Regions from separate parts of the Streptomyces sp. NPDC056361 genome, predicted to be linked through region 1. Evidence: riboswitches for the same ligand, from Rfam matches in the RefSeq annotation. Region 1 holds a riboswitch; the other holds the start of a gene.
What was found. Region 1 has a riboswitch for thiamine pyrophosphate ahead of thiO (glycine oxidase ThiO). Riboswitches for the same ligand answer to the same signal wherever they lie in the genome.

Region 2: another riboswitch for thiamine pyrophosphate. It lies ahead of ACFCY7_RS03235 (thiamine ABC transporter substrate binding subunit); the one in region 1 lies ahead of thiO (glycine oxidase ThiO).

What each region holds. Positions count from the first base shown of each region.
Region 1 is NZ_JBHJQI010000116.1:2,263-9,821, forward strand. Features, by position in the region: gene ACFCY7_RS29575 (phytoene desaturase family protein) at 1-108, shown strand, start outside; gene ACFCY7_RS29580 (hypothetical protein) at 123-980, opposite strand; gene metF (methylenetetrahydrofolate reductase [NAD(P)H]) at 1,035-1,952, opposite strand; gene thiE (thiamine phosphate synthase) at 2,129-2,782, opposite strand; gene ACFCY7_RS29595 (Rv2175c family DNA-binding protein) at 2,948-3,313, opposite strand; gene ACFCY7_RS29600 (NAD(P)/FAD-dependent oxidoreductase) at 3,357-4,520, opposite strand; TPP riboswitch at 4,654-4,766, shown strand; gene thiO (glycine oxidase ThiO) at 4,764-5,957, shown strand; gene thiS (sulfur carrier protein ThiS) at 5,954-6,166, shown strand; gene ACFCY7_RS29615 (thiazole synthase) at 6,172-6,966, shown strand; gene pknB (Stk1 family PASTA domain-containing Ser/Thr kinase) at 7,163-7,559, shown strand, end outside.
Region 2 is NZ_JBHJQI010000006.1:18,877-26,435, forward strand. Features, by position in the region: gene pyrH (UMP kinase) at 141-908, shown strand; gene frr (ribosome recycling factor) at 1,004-1,561, shown strand; gene ACFCY7_RS03220 (phosphatidate cytidylyltransferase) at 1,561-2,664, shown strand; gene ACFCY7_RS03225 (MFS transporter) at 2,796-4,415, shown strand; gene rlmN (23S rRNA (adenine(2503)-C(2))-methyltransferase RlmN) at 4,474-5,580, shown strand; TPP riboswitch at 5,610-5,720, shown strand; gene ACFCY7_RS03235 (thiamine ABC transporter substrate binding subunit) at 5,792-6,886, shown strand; gene ACFCY7_RS03240 (ABC transporter permease) at 6,925-7,559, shown strand, end outside.

The DNA of each region.
Region 1 (7,559 bases):
GCCGGCGGCTGGTCGCACCCGGGCGGCGGGCTCGCCCACGCGGGCATGTCCGGCGCGCTGGTGGCGGGCCTCATCGTGGAGGGCGACGACTTCCGCGGCTCCCAGTAGGGAGCCGCGGGGCCTCAGTACCGGTACTGCTGCCGGTCGTCCGGGTGCTGCTCGTAGCCGTACGGGCCCGGGGCCTGCGGCTGCGGCTGGTTCGGGTCCGGCTCGGTGTCGCGCTGCTGCGGGACCCACACCCCGCCGGGCGGGGTGTCGTAGGTGTACGAGGGGGCGTAGGGGTCGGCGTAGTACGGGGCGTACTGCTGGCCGTCCGTGCCGGGGCCGATGTACGGGTCGGAGTAGGTGGCGTACTGCTGCTGCCCGGCGGCGCCGTAGTCGTAGGCCGGCTGCTGCTGGTACGAGGCCTGGTCGTACGCGGGCTGCTCGTACCCGGCCTGCGCGGGCTGCTCGTACCCGGGCGTGTAGGCGTCGTACCCGGTCGCGTAGTTGTCGGCGGCGTTGTGGCCGCCGTCGTAGACCCCGTACTGGCCGGTGTCCTCGGGCATCGGCTCGGGCTCGTAGACCGCGGTGGCCCCGTCGTCGGCCGGGCGGTGCGCGGTGTCGGCGGCCGGGTCGGCCGTGCCGTACTCGGTGTCCTCCGCACCGTAGGAGAGCTCGGTGACCTCAAGGGTGGGTCCGGCCTGGACCGGCGCCCCGGACCTGCGGCGGCGGCTCGCCCCCGGGCTCCCGCCGATCGCCCAGCCGGTGGAGAAGCCGCGGCGGAACGAGAGCGTCACATAGGTCTGGCCGACGGCGAAGGCGACGGCCCCGACGACGATGACCGCGACCGAGGGCATCAGCACGCCCAGGACCACGCCGAGGAAGCCGCAGAAGGCGAGAACACGCCAGCGCAGCCGCGCCTTGTACTGGAGGAGCACCTCCCCCAGCAGCCACAGTGCGACCACGCCGAACGCGATGTAGAGGACCGTCCACCCCATGCCCCGCCGCCCCTCTCCACGGTCACCGCCGCGGGTCGGGGCGGGTACGACCGGTCACGACTGCTGGTGCAGTCCGAGATTCTCGTAGATCTCGAGCGTCGCGGTGGAGTTGTTCAGCGTGATGAAGTGCAGTCCGGGGACACCCTCGGAGAGCAGACGCGCGCAGAACTCCGTCGCGAACTCGATACCGATGGAGCGTACAGCGGCGGGATCGTCCTTGACGGCGAGGATGCGGTCTTTCACATCCGCGGGGAAGGCGGCGTTGCTCAGCTGCGGCAGCCGGTCGAGCGTCCGCACGTTCACGACGGGCATGACCTCGGGAATGATCGGGGTCTCGCAGCCCGCCTTCACGACGCTGTCGCGCAGCCGCAGGTAGTTCTCCGGGTCGAAGAACATCTGGGTGATGGCGTAGTCGGCGCCCGCGCGGCACTTGTCCACGAAGTGCCGGACGTCCGTGTCCCAGTCGGTGGAGCGGGGGTGCATCTCGGGGAAGGCCGCGACGCCGACGCAGAAGTCGCCCGACTCCTTGATCAGCCGGACGAGGTCGGCGGCGTACCGGACGCCCTCGGGGTGCTCGACCCACTCCCCCAGCGGGTCGCCCGGCGGGTCGCCGCGGACCGCGAGCATGTTCCGGATGCCGGCGTCGGCGTACTGGCCCAGGATGTTGCGCAGCTCGGCGACGGAGTGGTCGACGGCCGTGAGGTGCGCGACGGGGGTGAGCGTGCTGTCGGAGGCGATCTTCTGGGTGGCCTTGACGGTGCCGCCGCGGGTGGAGCCGCCGGCGCCGTAGGTCACGGAGACGAAGCTGGGACCGACCGCCTCGACCCGGCGCATGGTGTTCCAGAGGGCCTGCTCGCCCTTCTCGGTCCGGGGCGCGAAGAACTCGAAGGAGTACGACGCGTCGCCGGAGGCGAGGATCTCGCGCACGGTGCGCGCGCGGTCCGATCGGACGGAAGCGGTACCTAGGGCCATACGGGCAGGTTAGACGGGGTCCAGGGAGGCGTGCCCACCGTGTCCGAGTAGTGGACATGATTTTGGACGGCCCCCGGGGCGCCCGCCGGGCCGGCACGGAGCACCCGCCGGCTCTCCGCCGGGCCTCCGGGGACCGTGCCCGTCGGGTCTCCGCAGGGCGCCCGTCCCGCGCGGTCTCAGGCCTCGGCGCGCTCGCGGACGCGCTTGGCGAGGGAGGCGGTCGCGGCGGCCGGGTCGTCGGCCTCGGTGATCGCCCGGACGACGACGATGCGGCGGGCGCCCGCGTCCAGGACCTCGTCGAGGTTGGTCTCGTCGATGCCGCCGATGGCGAACCAGGGCCGGTCCTGCGCGAGGCCCGCCGTGTAGCGCACGAGGTCGAGCCCCGGGGCGTACCGTCCGGGCTTGGTGGGGGTGGGCCAGCAGGGCCCGGTGCAGAAGTAGTCCACGCCCGGTTCGACGGCGGCCGCGGCGGCCTCGCTCTCGGCGTGGCAGGAGCGGCCGATCAGGACCTGGTCGCCGAGGATCGCGCGGGCGGCGGGCACGGGCAGGTCGCCCTGGCCGAGGTGCAGCACGTCGGAGCCGATGGCGTGGGCGACGTCGGCCCGGTCGTTCACCGCGACCAGCTTGCCGTGCCGGCGGGCGGCCTCGGCGAAGACGGCGAGGTGCTCCAGCTCCTCGCCGGCCTCCATGCCCTTGTCGCGGAGCTGCACGATGTCCACGCCGGAGGAGAGCACGGCGTCGAGGAAGGCCGGCAGGTCGCCCTGGCGCTTCCGGGCATCGGTGCACAGGTAGAGGCGGGCGTCGGCGAGCCGCTCACGAGGCGTGGGCATGGATGGGTTCCCCCCGTCGGATGTCGCCGGCGCCGCGGCGGGCAGCCCGGGAGGGCCACCCGCCGCGACACCCGCTGGTGGTGTTCTTCGGTGCTCACGTGCGCGCGTAGGCGTACGTGTCCGCTCGTGGAGACGCGGCGGCGTGCGCCCATCGGCGCGCGGGCGTCAGAGGGCGAGCGCCTGGGCGCGGCGCTTCACCTCCGTGCCGCGGTTCTCGTTGAGCGCCTGCGCGGGCGTGCCCGGCAGGCTCTCGTCCGGAGTGAAGAGCCACTCCAGCATCTCCTCGTCGGTGAAGCCGTCGTCCCGCAGCACGGTCAGCAGCCCGACGAGGCCCTTGACGATCCTGTCGTCCTGGATGAAGGCGGCGGGAATCTGCAGGGCGTTGTTCTCTCCACGACGTACGGCGATCAGCTGGCCTTCCTTGATCAGCTGCCGCACGCGCGTCACCTCGATGTCGAGCATCTCCGCGATGTCCGGCACGTAGAGCCAGGCGGGGATGAGTGCATCGATCTTCACGTCAATCTCGGTCACGGGACAAGCCTGCCATCCCGGACTGACACCCGGTAGTCGGGCCCTACCTGACCGCCGCCTTCAGGGGGACGGACGGGTCGGACGCGCGCGCGGGATCGACCGGTGCGGCGGCCTCGATGAGCTTGCGGCCCTGGGCCAGGTCGCGGGGGCGGCCGACGGCGAGGAGGGCGACCGGCACGCCGGCCCGCAGCCAGAGCACGGACCAGGCCTCGTCGGCCGGGTCGCCGCGCCACAGCAGCTCGTCGGCGCCCGCGTGGTGTCCCGCGTACTGGACGAAGCGGCCGAACTGCTCGGACCAGAAGTACGGCACGGGGTCGTACGGCCCGGAGTCGGCTCCGGTGATCGTGGCGGCGACCGTGCGGGGGCCCTGGAGCGCGTTGTCCCAGTGGTGGACGAGGAGCCGCTCGCCGTAGCGGGCGGAGGGGAAGGAGGCGCAGTCGCCGACGGCGTACACGTCGGGCAGGGAGGTGCGCAGCCGGTCGTCGGCGGTGACGGCGCCGCTCGGGTCGAGGGCGACGCCGGAGCCGGCGAGCCAGCCGGTGGCGGGGCGGGCGCCGATGCCGACGACGACGGCGTCGGCGGGCAGGGCGCGGCCGTCGGCGAGGACGACCCGGCCGGGTTCGACGGTGTCCACGCGCGCGTGGGTGAGGAGTTCGGCGCCGCTGCCCGCGTACCACTCGGCCATGGGGGCGGCGACCTCGGCGGGGAGGGCGCCGGTGAGGGGGAGGTCGGCCGCCTCGACGACGGTGACGGCGCAGCCGGCCTCGCGCGCGGCGGTGGCGAACTCGGCGCCGATCCACCCGGCGCCGACGACCACGACGGCGTGCCGCCGTTCCAGGACGGGCCCGAGGCGCACGGCGTCGTCGAGGGTGCGCAGCAGGTGGACGCCGGGGACGCCCTCGGCGCCGGGCAGGGTGATCGGGTGCGCGCCGGTGGCGAGGACGAGGCTGTCGTATCCGACGGGTCCCGCCTCGGTGTCGATCTCGCGGTCGGCGGCGCGCAGGCCGGTGACGTCGAGGCCGAGGCGGAGTTCGATCCCGAGGTCCTCGAAGTCGACGTCGAAGGCGGAGTCCTCGGCCTTGCCGAGGAGGATCGCCTTGGACAGCGGGGGCCGGTCGTAGGGCTGGTGGGGTTCGGCCCCGATGAGGGTCACGGGGCCGGTGAAGCCCTGCTCCCGCAGGGCGACGGCGGTCTGGACTCCCGCCATCCCCGCACCCACGATCACGACGCGCTGCTGGGCCTGCTTCTGCTCGCTCACCCGACCACCTTACGTATCTGACGGATCATCAGGAAGGGTGGGGTCTGTGACGCCTCCACCGCGGAAGCTAGTCTGGCGGGCGTAAAGCACTCGCGGGAGCCCGGACGACCGGGCTGAGAGGGAGGCTGGATCGGCCTCCGACCGTACGAACCTGATCCGGGTCATGCCGGCGAAGGGAGGGGCTGGACGCCCATGCGTTCTTCCGATGTCCTCAGCGACGACGGCGCATCCGATTCCGGATCCGACGTCCTCGTGATCGGGGGCGGCATCATCGGCCTGGTCACGGCCTGGCGGGCCGCGCAGCGCGGACTGCGCACCGCCGTCGTCGACCCGGACCCGGGCGGCGGCGCCGCACGGGTCGCGGCCGGCATGCTCGCCGCCGTCACCGAACTCCACTACGGCGAGGAGACCCTGCTCGGTCTCAACCTCGCCTCCGCCGCGCGCTATCCCGCGTTCGTCGCCGAACTGGAGGAGTCCACCGGCCACGACGTCGGCCACCGCTCCTGCGGCACCCTCGCCGTCGCCCTCGACGCCGACGACCGGGCCCACCTGCGCGAACTGCACGCCCTCCAGACCCGCTGCGGACTCACCTCCGAATGGCTCAGCGGGCGCGAGTGCCGCCGCCTCGAACCGATGCTCGCCCCCGGGGTGCGCGGCGGTCTGCGGGTGGACGGCGACCACCAGGTCGACCCGCGCCGGCTCGCCGCCGCGCTCCTCGTCGCCTGCGAACGGGCCGGGGTGGTCTTCCACCGCACCCTCGCCGAACGACTGACGGTGGTACGGGACCGGGCCCGCGGCGCCGTGCTCGCCGGCGGCACCGAACTGACCGCCGACCAGGTCGTCCTCGCCGCGGGCAGCCTGAGCGGGCGGCTCGCCGGCGTGCCGGACGAGGTGCTGCCGCCCGTACGCCCGGTCAAGGGCCAGGTGCTGCGGCTGCGCGTGCCCGCCGCGTACGCCCCGTTCCTCTCCCGGACCGTCCGGGCCGTCGTCCGCGGCAGCCACGTCTACCTGGTGCCCCGCGAGAACGGCGAACTGGTCGTCGGCGCCACCAGCGAGGAACTCGGCTGGGACACCACGGTGACGGCCGGCGGCGTGTACGAACTGCTGCGCGACGCCCACGAGCTCGTCCCCGGGATCACCGAGCTGCCGCTCACCGAGACCCTGGCCGGACTGCGCCCCGCCTCGCCGGACAACGCGCCGATGCTCGGCCCCACCACCCTGCCCGGCCTCCACCTGGCCACCGGCCACTACCGCAACGGGGTGCTGCTCACCCCCGTCACCGGCGACGTCATGGCCGAGGCGCTCACCACGGGCGTCCTCCCCGACGAAGCACGCCCCTTCACCCCCCGTCGTTTCTCCCCCGTACGTCTGGAGCAGTCCGTATGAGCCTGTCCCTGTCCGTATCCGTGAACGGAGAACCCCGCGAGCTCTCCGGCCCCGTCTCCCTGGACACCCTCGTGGCCACCCTGACCGCGGCCCGCTCCGGGGTCGCCGCCGCCCTCAACGAGACGGTCGTGCCGCGCGGCGAATGGGCCGCGACCCTCCTCGGCGACGGCGACCGGATCGAAGTCATCACCGCGGTGCAGGGAGGCTGAACGCGATGTCCGACGACACCTTCCTGCTCGGCGGCACGGAGTTCTCCTCCCGCCTCATCATGGGCACCGGCGGCGCGCCCAGCCTCGACGTCCTGGAACGCTCCCTGATCGCCAGCGGTACGGAACTCACGACGGTCGCCATGCGGCGCCTCGACCCGACCGTCCAGGGCTCGGTCCTCTCCGTGCTCGAACGGCTCGGCATCCGGGTCCTGCCCAACACCGCGGGCTGCTTCACGGCCGGCGAGGCGGTCCTGACCGCCCGGCTCGCCCGGGAGGCGCTCGGCACCGACTGGATCAAGCTGGAGGTCGTCGCCGACGAGCGGACCCTCCTGCCGGACGCGGTCGAACTCCTCGACGCGGCGGAGACCCTCGTCGACGACGGCTTCACCGTCCTGCCCTACACCAACGACGACCCCGTCCTCGCCCGGAAGCTGGAGGACGCGGGCTGCGCGGCGATCATGCCGCTCGGCTCCCCCATCGGCTCGGGCCTCGGCATCCGCAACCCGCACAACTTCCAGCTCATCGTCGAGCGCGCCGGCGTCCCGGTCATCCTCGACGCCGGCGCGGGCACCGCCTCGGACGCGGCGCTCGCCATGGAGCTCGGGTGCGCGGCGGTCATGCTGGCCTCCGCCGTGACCCGCGCCCAGGAGCCCGTCCTCATGGCCTCGGCCATGCGGCACGCCGTCGAGGCCGGCCGCCTCGCCCACCGCGCCGGCCGGATCCCGCGCCGCCACTTCGCGGAGGCCTCCTCCCCCGTGGAGGGCCGGGCCCACCTGGACCCGGAACGCCCCGCGTTCTGATCCCGGGCGGCTGGGGCGCTCGTCACAGCTGCGCTGCAGTACCCGCCCATCCGGGCGGGGGGCGTGGGGCCCGCGCGGGTACACGACGCCCGGGGCACCCCCCCGCAGGGCCCCCCCCGGGGGGGGGGGGGGGGTTCCCCCGTCCCTACCCCCGGCCGCGGTCCCCACGACCCTTCAGGACCCCCTCGTCGGGCGGCTGCTCGACGGCCGCTACCGCGTCGACGCGCGCATCGCCGTCGGCGGGATGGCCACGGTCTACCGGGCCGTGGACATCCGCCTCGACCGGGTGCTCGCGCTCAAGGTGATGCACCCGGCGCTGGCGACCGACGCCGCGTTCGTGGAGCGCTTCATCCGCGAGGCCAAGTCGGTGGCCCGGCTCGCCCACCCGAACGTCGTGGGCGTCTTCGACCAGGGCGCCGAGGGCGCGTACGTGTACCTGGCGATGGAGTACGTCGCCGGCTGCACCCTCCGCGACGTCCTGCGGGAGCGCGGCGCGCTGGCACCCCGGGCCGCGCTCGACATCCTGGAGCCGGTGCTCGCCGCGCTGGGTGCGGCGCACCGGGCGGGGTTCGTGCACCGGGACATGAAGCCGG
Region 2 (7,559 bases), on a different contig from region 1:
ACCGGACCCCGGTAGGGTCTGAGGCAGTCGTCCGCGCCCGCGCAGGACGACCGCAGATCTGACGAGGAGGCCATTGCCGTACGGGATACCGCGAGGACCCAAGGCAATGGCCTCCTTCGTATGTGCACGAGGAGATCTCCATGAACCAGGGCGCCGTACAGGGCGACGACGACAACAACGGCAAAAAGGCCGGCCGCTACATGCTGAAGCTGTCCGGAGAAGCCTTCTCCGGCGGTACCGGCCTGGGTGTCGACCCCAACGTCGTGCACGCCATCGCGCGTGAGATCGCGGCGGTCGTCCGCGACGGCGCCGAGATCGCGGTGGTGATCGGCGGCGGCAACTTCTTCCGCGGCGCCGAGCTCCAGCAGCGCGGCATGGACCGGGCCCGCTCCGACTACATGGGCATGCTCGGAACCGTGATGAACTGCCTCGCCCTCCAGGACTTCCTGGAGAAGGAGGGCATCGACTCCCGCGTCCAGACCGCCATCACCATGGGCCAGGTCGCCGAGCCGTACATCCCGCTGCGCGCCGTGCGCCACCTGGAGAAGGGCCGTGTGGTCATCTTCGGTGCGGGCATGGGCATGCCGTACTTCTCCACGGACACCACCGCCGCCCAGCGCGCCTTGGAGATCGACGCCGAGGCCCTGCTCATGGGCAAGAACGGCGTGGACGGCGTCTACGACTCCGACCCGAAGGCCAACCCCGACGCGGTCAAGTTCGACGCCCTCGAGTACGGCGAGGTGCTCTCCCGCGACCTCAAGGTCGCCGACGCCACCGCCATCACCCTGTGCCGGGACAACAACCTCCCGATCCTCGTCTTCGAACTGCTCACCGAGGGCAATATCGCTCGCGCGGTGAAGGGTGAGAAGATCGGCACGCTCGTGAGCGACCAGGGCACCCGGGCCTGACACCCGAACCGGGAACCGCCCCGCAAGGGGATGGACAGAGCCCTGCCGGTCGTACACCGTGCAGGACACAACGCGACGACACGCAGGAGCATGTGGTGATCGAAGAGACCCTCCTCGAGGCCGAGGAGAAGATGGAGAAGGCCGTCGTGGTCGCCAAGGAGGACTTCGCCGCGATCCGCACCGGCCGTGCGCACCCGGCGATGTTCAACAAGATCGTGGCCGACTACTACGGCGCCATCACCCCCATCAACCAGCTGGCGTCCTTCTCCGTCCCGGAACCGCGGATGGCCGTGGTGACCCCGTTCGACAAGAGCGCGCTGCGCAACATCGAGCAGGCGATCCGGGACTCGGACCTCGGTGTCAACCCGAGCAACGACGGCAACATCATCCGTGTGGTGTTCCCGGAGCTGACCGAGGAGCGCCGCCGGGAGTACATCAAGGTCGCCAAGGGCAAGGCCGAGGACTCGAAGATCTCGATCCGCTCGGTGCGCCGCAAGGCCAAGGAGACCATCGACAAGCTCGTCAAGGACGGCGAGGTCGGCGAGGACGAGGGCCGCCGCGCCGAGAAGGAGCTCGACGACACCACCGCGAAGTACGTCGCGCAGGTGGACGAGCTGCTCAAGCACAAGGAAGCCGAGCTGCTCGAGGTCTGATGAACGACTCTTCCTGGGGTGCCCCGGCCGGTTCCGGCCGTGGGGGACCCGACCAGGGTCCCGCCCCGGCGGGTCCCGCATACGATCGGCATCAGGCGGCGCAGACTCGGCCCATGCCCATCGTGCCCGACGTTCCCGCCGGCGGATTCCAGGACGGTCACGGTCGGGGGGCCGCTCATCCGAGCGGTCCCCTGTTCCGTGACGAGACGCCGCACGAGCACCCGCAGGAGCCCATGCCCAGCCCCACCCCGCCTCCGCCGCCCGCGCCGACGGCGCCACGGCAGAAGAAGAGCGCGGGGCGCAATCTGGGCGCGGCCATAGGGGTCGGGGTCGGCCTCGGGGCCGTCATCATCGCCTCGCTGTACATCTGGGCGCCGGCGTTCATCGGCGTGATAGCGGTCGCCGTGGTCGTCGGCCTCTGGGAGCTCACCTCCCGCCTCCAGGAACGCAAGGCCATCAAGGCCCCGCTGGTGCCGCTCGCGGTCGGCGGTGCGGCGATGGTCGTCGCCGGCTACGTCCGGGGTGCCGAGGGTGCCTGGGTGGCGATGGCGCTCACGGCGCTCGCGGTGCTGGTGTGGCGGATGACGGAGCCCCCCGAGGGCTACCTGAAGGACGTCACGGCGGGCGTCTTCGCCGCGTTCTACGTGCCGTTCCTGGCGACGTTCGTGGCGCTGCTGCTGACCGCCGACGACGGCCCGGAGCGGGTGCTGACCTTCCTGATCCTGACGGTGGTCAGCGACACCGGGGCGTACGCCGTCGGCTGGCGCTTCGGCAAGCACAAGCTGGCCCCGCGCATCAGCCCCGGCAAGACCCGCGAGGGTCTGGTCGGCGCGGTGGCGTTCGCCATGGCGGCGGGCGCGCTGTGCATGGAGTTCATGATCGACGAGGGTGCCTGGTGGCAGGGCCTGATCCTCGGTCTCGCGGTGGCGGCGAGCGCGACGCTCGGCGACCTGGGCGAGTCGATGATCAAGCGCGACCTCGGCATCAAGGACATGGGGACGCTGCTCCCCGGTCACGGCGGCATCATGGACCGGCTCGACTCGCTGCTGCCGACGGCGCCGGTGGTGTGGCTGCTGCTCGCGCTGTTCGTCGGGACCGGCTGAACCGTTCGTTCCGTGGGACGGGCCCGCTGCCTTCACGGCAGCGGGCCCGTCCTCGTTCCGGTGTCCGCCGTGTGGGGGAAGCGGGCGGCGGATCGGCGGCCCGAAGCCCCGGCGCGGGAAGGATGCCGAGCATGACAGCACCCACGGCCCGCTCCGCCGAACGGCCCTCCGGGGCCCTCTCGGTCCTGCTGACCCTCGCGGCGGGGCAGTTCCTCATGGCGCTCGACAGCTCCGTCATGAACGTCTCCATCGCCACGGTGGCCGAGGACGTCGGCACCACCATCACCGGCATCCAGGGCGCCATCACCGCGTACACGCTGGTGATGGCGATGCTGATGATCCCCGGGGGCAAGGTCGGCACCCTGATCGGCCGCAAGCGGGCCTTCATGATCGGCTGCTGCATCTACGGAGCGGGCTCCCTCACCACGGCCCTCGCCCCGAACCTCCCGGTGCTGCTGTTCGGCTGGTCGTTCCTCGAAGGCGTCGGGGCGGCGCTCATCATGCCCGCCATCGTGGCCCTCGTGGCCGGCAACTTCCCCACCGATCGCCGCCCGATGGCGTACGGCGTCGTCGCCGCCGCGGGCGCCGTCGCCATCGCCGCAGGGCCCCTCATCGGAGGCATCGCCACCACGTACTTCTCCTGGCGCTGGGTGTTCGCCGGCGAGGTCCTGGTGGTGCTGGTGATCCTCGTCTTCGCCCGCCGCATCGCCGACGCCGTCAGCGAGGAGCGCCCGCGCGTCGACCTCTTCGGCGCGCTGCTCTGCGCGGCCGGCCTGGGGATCTTCGTGTACGGCGTGCTCCGCTCGGGCGAGTGGGGCTGGCTCCAGCCGAAGCCCGACGCGCCCGCCTGGCTCGGGGTGTCGCTCGTCGTGTGGCTGATGCTGGCGGGCCTGCTGCTGCTCTGGCTCTTCCTGCGCTGGGAGTCCCAGCTCGTCGAACGCCACCGCGAGCCGCTCATTTACCCGGACATGCTGCGCAACCGGCAGCTCACCGGCGGCCTCACCATGTTCTTCTTCCAGTACCTCGTCCAGATGGGCGTCTTCTTCGTCGTCCCGCTCTACCTGTCGGTCGCGCTGGGGCTGTCGGCGCTCAGCACCGGCGTCCGGATCCTCCCGCTGTCGGTGACCCTGCTCGCCGCCGCGCTCCTCATCCCCCGGCTGTTCCCCGACGCGTCCCCCCGCCGCGTGGTGCGCATCGGGGTGCTCGCGCTGCTCGCCGGCGCCGTCGTGCTGATGGCCGCCCTCGACGCGGACGCCGACGCCGCCGTCGTCACCGTCCCCCTGCTCCTCGTCGGCTTCGGGATGGGCGCCCTGGCCTCCCAGCTCGGCGCCGTCACCGTGTCCGCCGTGCCGGACGAGCAGAGCGCCGAGGTCGGCGGCATCCAGAACTCCGTCACCAACCTCGGCGCCTCCATCGGCACCGCCCTCGCCGGCTCCCTCATGATCACCGCGCTCACCGCCTCGTTCATCGCCAGCGTCGAACAGAACCCGGCCGTCCCCGCCGAGGTGAAGGAGCAGGCCGTCGTCCAACTCCAGAGCGGCATCCCCTTCCTCTCGGACGCCCAGCTCACCGACGCCCTCGACGAAGCCGGCACCAGCCCCGCCGTGACCGAAGCCGCCCTCGACGCCAACGCCGAAGCCCGCCTCGACGGCGTCCGCGCCGCCCTCTCCATCCTCGCCGCCGCCTCCGTCCTCGCCCTCTTCTTCACCTCCCGCATCCCCCGCACCCCACCCGGCCGCCCCACCCCGTGACCACCCCCACCCGCCACGCGCCGGCACACCGCCGCGTGTCTGCGACACTGGTAGCACCATGCCCAAGCCCGGAGAACTCACTTTTGTCGCCCCCCGCGGAGCCAAGAAGCCGCCGCGGCACCTGGCCGACCTCACGCCTGCCGAGCGGAAGGAGGCTGTTGCCGCGATCGGTGAGAAGCCGTTTCGCGCGAAGCAGCTGTCCACGCACTACTTCGCGCGGTACGCGCACGACCCGGCGGAGTGGACGGACATTCCGGCCGCCGCGCGGGAGAAGTTGGCGGGGGAGCTGCTGCCCGACCTGATGTCGGTGGTGCGGCACATCTCGTGCGACGACGACACCACCCGCAAGACGCTGTGGCGGCTGCACGACGGGACGCTCGTCGAGTCGGTGCTGATGCGGTACCCGGACCGGGTGACGATGTGCATCTCGTCGCAGGCCGGCTGCGGGATGAACTGCCCGTTCTGCGCGACGGGGCAGGCGGGGCTCGACCGGAACCTGTCGACGGCCGAGATCGTGCACCAGATCGTGGACGGGATGCGGTCCCTGCGGGACGGGGAGGTGCCCGGGGGACCGGCGCGGCTGTCCAACATCGTCTTCATGGGCATGGGGGAGCCGCTCGCGAACTACAAGCGGGTGGTGGGGGCGATCCGGCGGCTGACGGACCCCGAGCCGGACGGGCTGGGTCTGTCGCAGCGCGGGATCACGGTGTCGACCGTGGGTCTCGTGCCCGCGATGCTGCGGTTCGCCGACGAGGGCTTCAAGTGCCGGCTCGCGGTCTCGCTGCACGCGCCGGACGACGAGCTGCGCGACACCCTGGTGCCCGTGAACACGCGCTGGAAGGTCCGCGAGGTCCTCGACGCCGCCTGGGAGTACGCGGAGAAGTCCGGGCGCCGGATCTCCATCGAGTACGCGCTCATCCGGGACATCAACGACCAGGCCTGGCGCGGTGACCTGCTCGGCAAGCTCCTCAAGGGCAAGCGGGTGCACGTCAACCTGATCCCGCTGAACCCGACGCCCGGTTCGAAGTGGACGGCGTCGCGTCCCGAGGACGAGAAGGCGTTCGTGGAGGCCATCGCGCGCCACGGCGTGCCGGTGACCGTGCGGGACACCCGCGGCCAGGAGATCGACGGTGCCTGTGGACAGCTGGCAGCGGCCGAGCGCTGACCTTGTAGTCTGAGCTCGAACACATCTTCATATTCCGACAGGGGAGCGCCACAGCGCTGAGAGTGCGGTCACCGTAGGACCGCAGACCCTCTGAACCTCGCCCAGGTCATTCTGGGTAGGAAGTTCGGTCGTAACTCGAGCTGTTGCGCCCCGCCCACCTCCGGGTGGGCGGGGCCGCGTCTCTTCCTGGTCACACCCAGGAGGAAAACCAGTGGGCATCAAGAAGGCCGCCGCCGTCGCGCTCGTCGCGGCGCTCGGCGTCACCAGCCTCGCCGCGTGCGGCACCGACGACGTCAGGGACGCGGCCGGCAAGACCGGCGCGCCCGCGCCGAAGACCGTGACGCTGGTCAGCCACGACTCGTTCAACGCCTCCAAGGAGGTGCTGGCCGAGTTCACGAAGCAGACCGGCTTCACGGTCAAGGTCCTCAAGAGCGGCGACGCCGGCGAGGCCGTCAACAAGGAGATCCTCACCAAGGGCTCCCCGCAGGGCGACGTCTTCTTCGGCGTCGACAACACCCTGCTGTCCCGCGCCCTCGACAACGGGATCTTCGTCCCGTACGAGGCGAAGGGGCTCGACCGGGTCCCGGCCGCGTACCAGCTGGACAAGGAGCACCGGGTCACCCCGATCGACTCCGGTGACATCTGCGTCAACTACGACAAGAAGTACTTCGCCGACAAGAAGCTGGCGCCGCCGGTGACCTTCGACGACCTGGCGAAGCCGGCGTACAAGGACCTGCTCGTCGTCGAGAACCCCGAGCGGTCCTCCCCGGGCCTCGGCTTCCTCCTCGGCACGGTCGAGAAGTACGGCGACAAGGGCTGGCAGGACTACTGGAAGCGGCTCAAGGCCAACGGCGTGAAGACCGTCGACAGCTGGGAGCTCGCCTACAACCAGGAGTTCTCCGGCTCGGCCGGCGGCAAGCAGGCCAAGGGCGACCGGCCGCTGGTCGTGTCGTACGCCTCCAGCCCGCCCGTCGAGGTGCTGTACGGCGAGCCGCAGCCGAAGGTGGCGCCCACCGGCGTCTCCACCGGCACCTGCTTCCGCCAGACGGAGTTCGCGGGTCTGCTGAACGGGGCGAAGAACCCCGAGGGCGGCAAGGCGCTGATCGACTTCCTGATCTCCAAGAAGTTCCAGGAGGACATGCCGCTCCAGATGTTCGTGAACCCGGTGGCGAAGGACGCGGCGCTGCCCGAGCTGTTCACGAAGCACGGCGTGGTCGTCGAGAAGCCCGAGACCATGGCGCCCGAGAAGATCGCCGAGAATCGTGACGCGTGGATCCAGCAGTGGTCGTCGCTCGTCGTGAAGTAGGGCGCGACGTCAAGAGGAGCGCGGCGCGGCTGGGGCTCATGGCCCTGCCGCTCGCGTTCTTCGGCGTCCTCTTCGCCTGGCCCGTCGCCTCCATCGTGGAGCGCGGGCTCCGCCCCGACGGCACCTGGGACCTCGGGCGGATCGGCGAGACGCTGAGCCGGCCCGACATCCTCGACGTGCTCGGCTTCACCGCGTGGCAGGCCCTCGCCTCGACGGCGCTCACGCTGCTCGTGGCGCTGCCCGGGGCGTACGTCTTCGCCCGCTTCGACTTCCCCGGCAAGAACGTGCTGCGGGCCGTCGTCACGGTGCCGTTCGTGCTGCCGACCGTGCTGGTCGGCACCGCGTTCCTGGCGGTCGTCGGACGCGGCGGGCTGACGGACGAGCTGTGGGGGCTGCGGCTCGACACCAGCGTGTGGGCGATCCTCCTCGCCCACGTCTTCTTCAACTACGCCGTCGTCGTGCGGACCGTCGGCGGCCTCTGGTCCCAGCTCGACCCGCGCCAGGAGGAGGCCGCCCGGGTCCTCGGCGCCTCGCGCTGGACCGCCTGGCGGACGGTGACGCTGCCCGCGCTGGTGCCGGCGGTGTCGGCGGCGGCGCTGATGGTGTTCCTCTTCACCTTCACCTCGTTCGGCGTCGTGCAGATCCTCGGCGGGGACGCGTACTCCACCCTGGA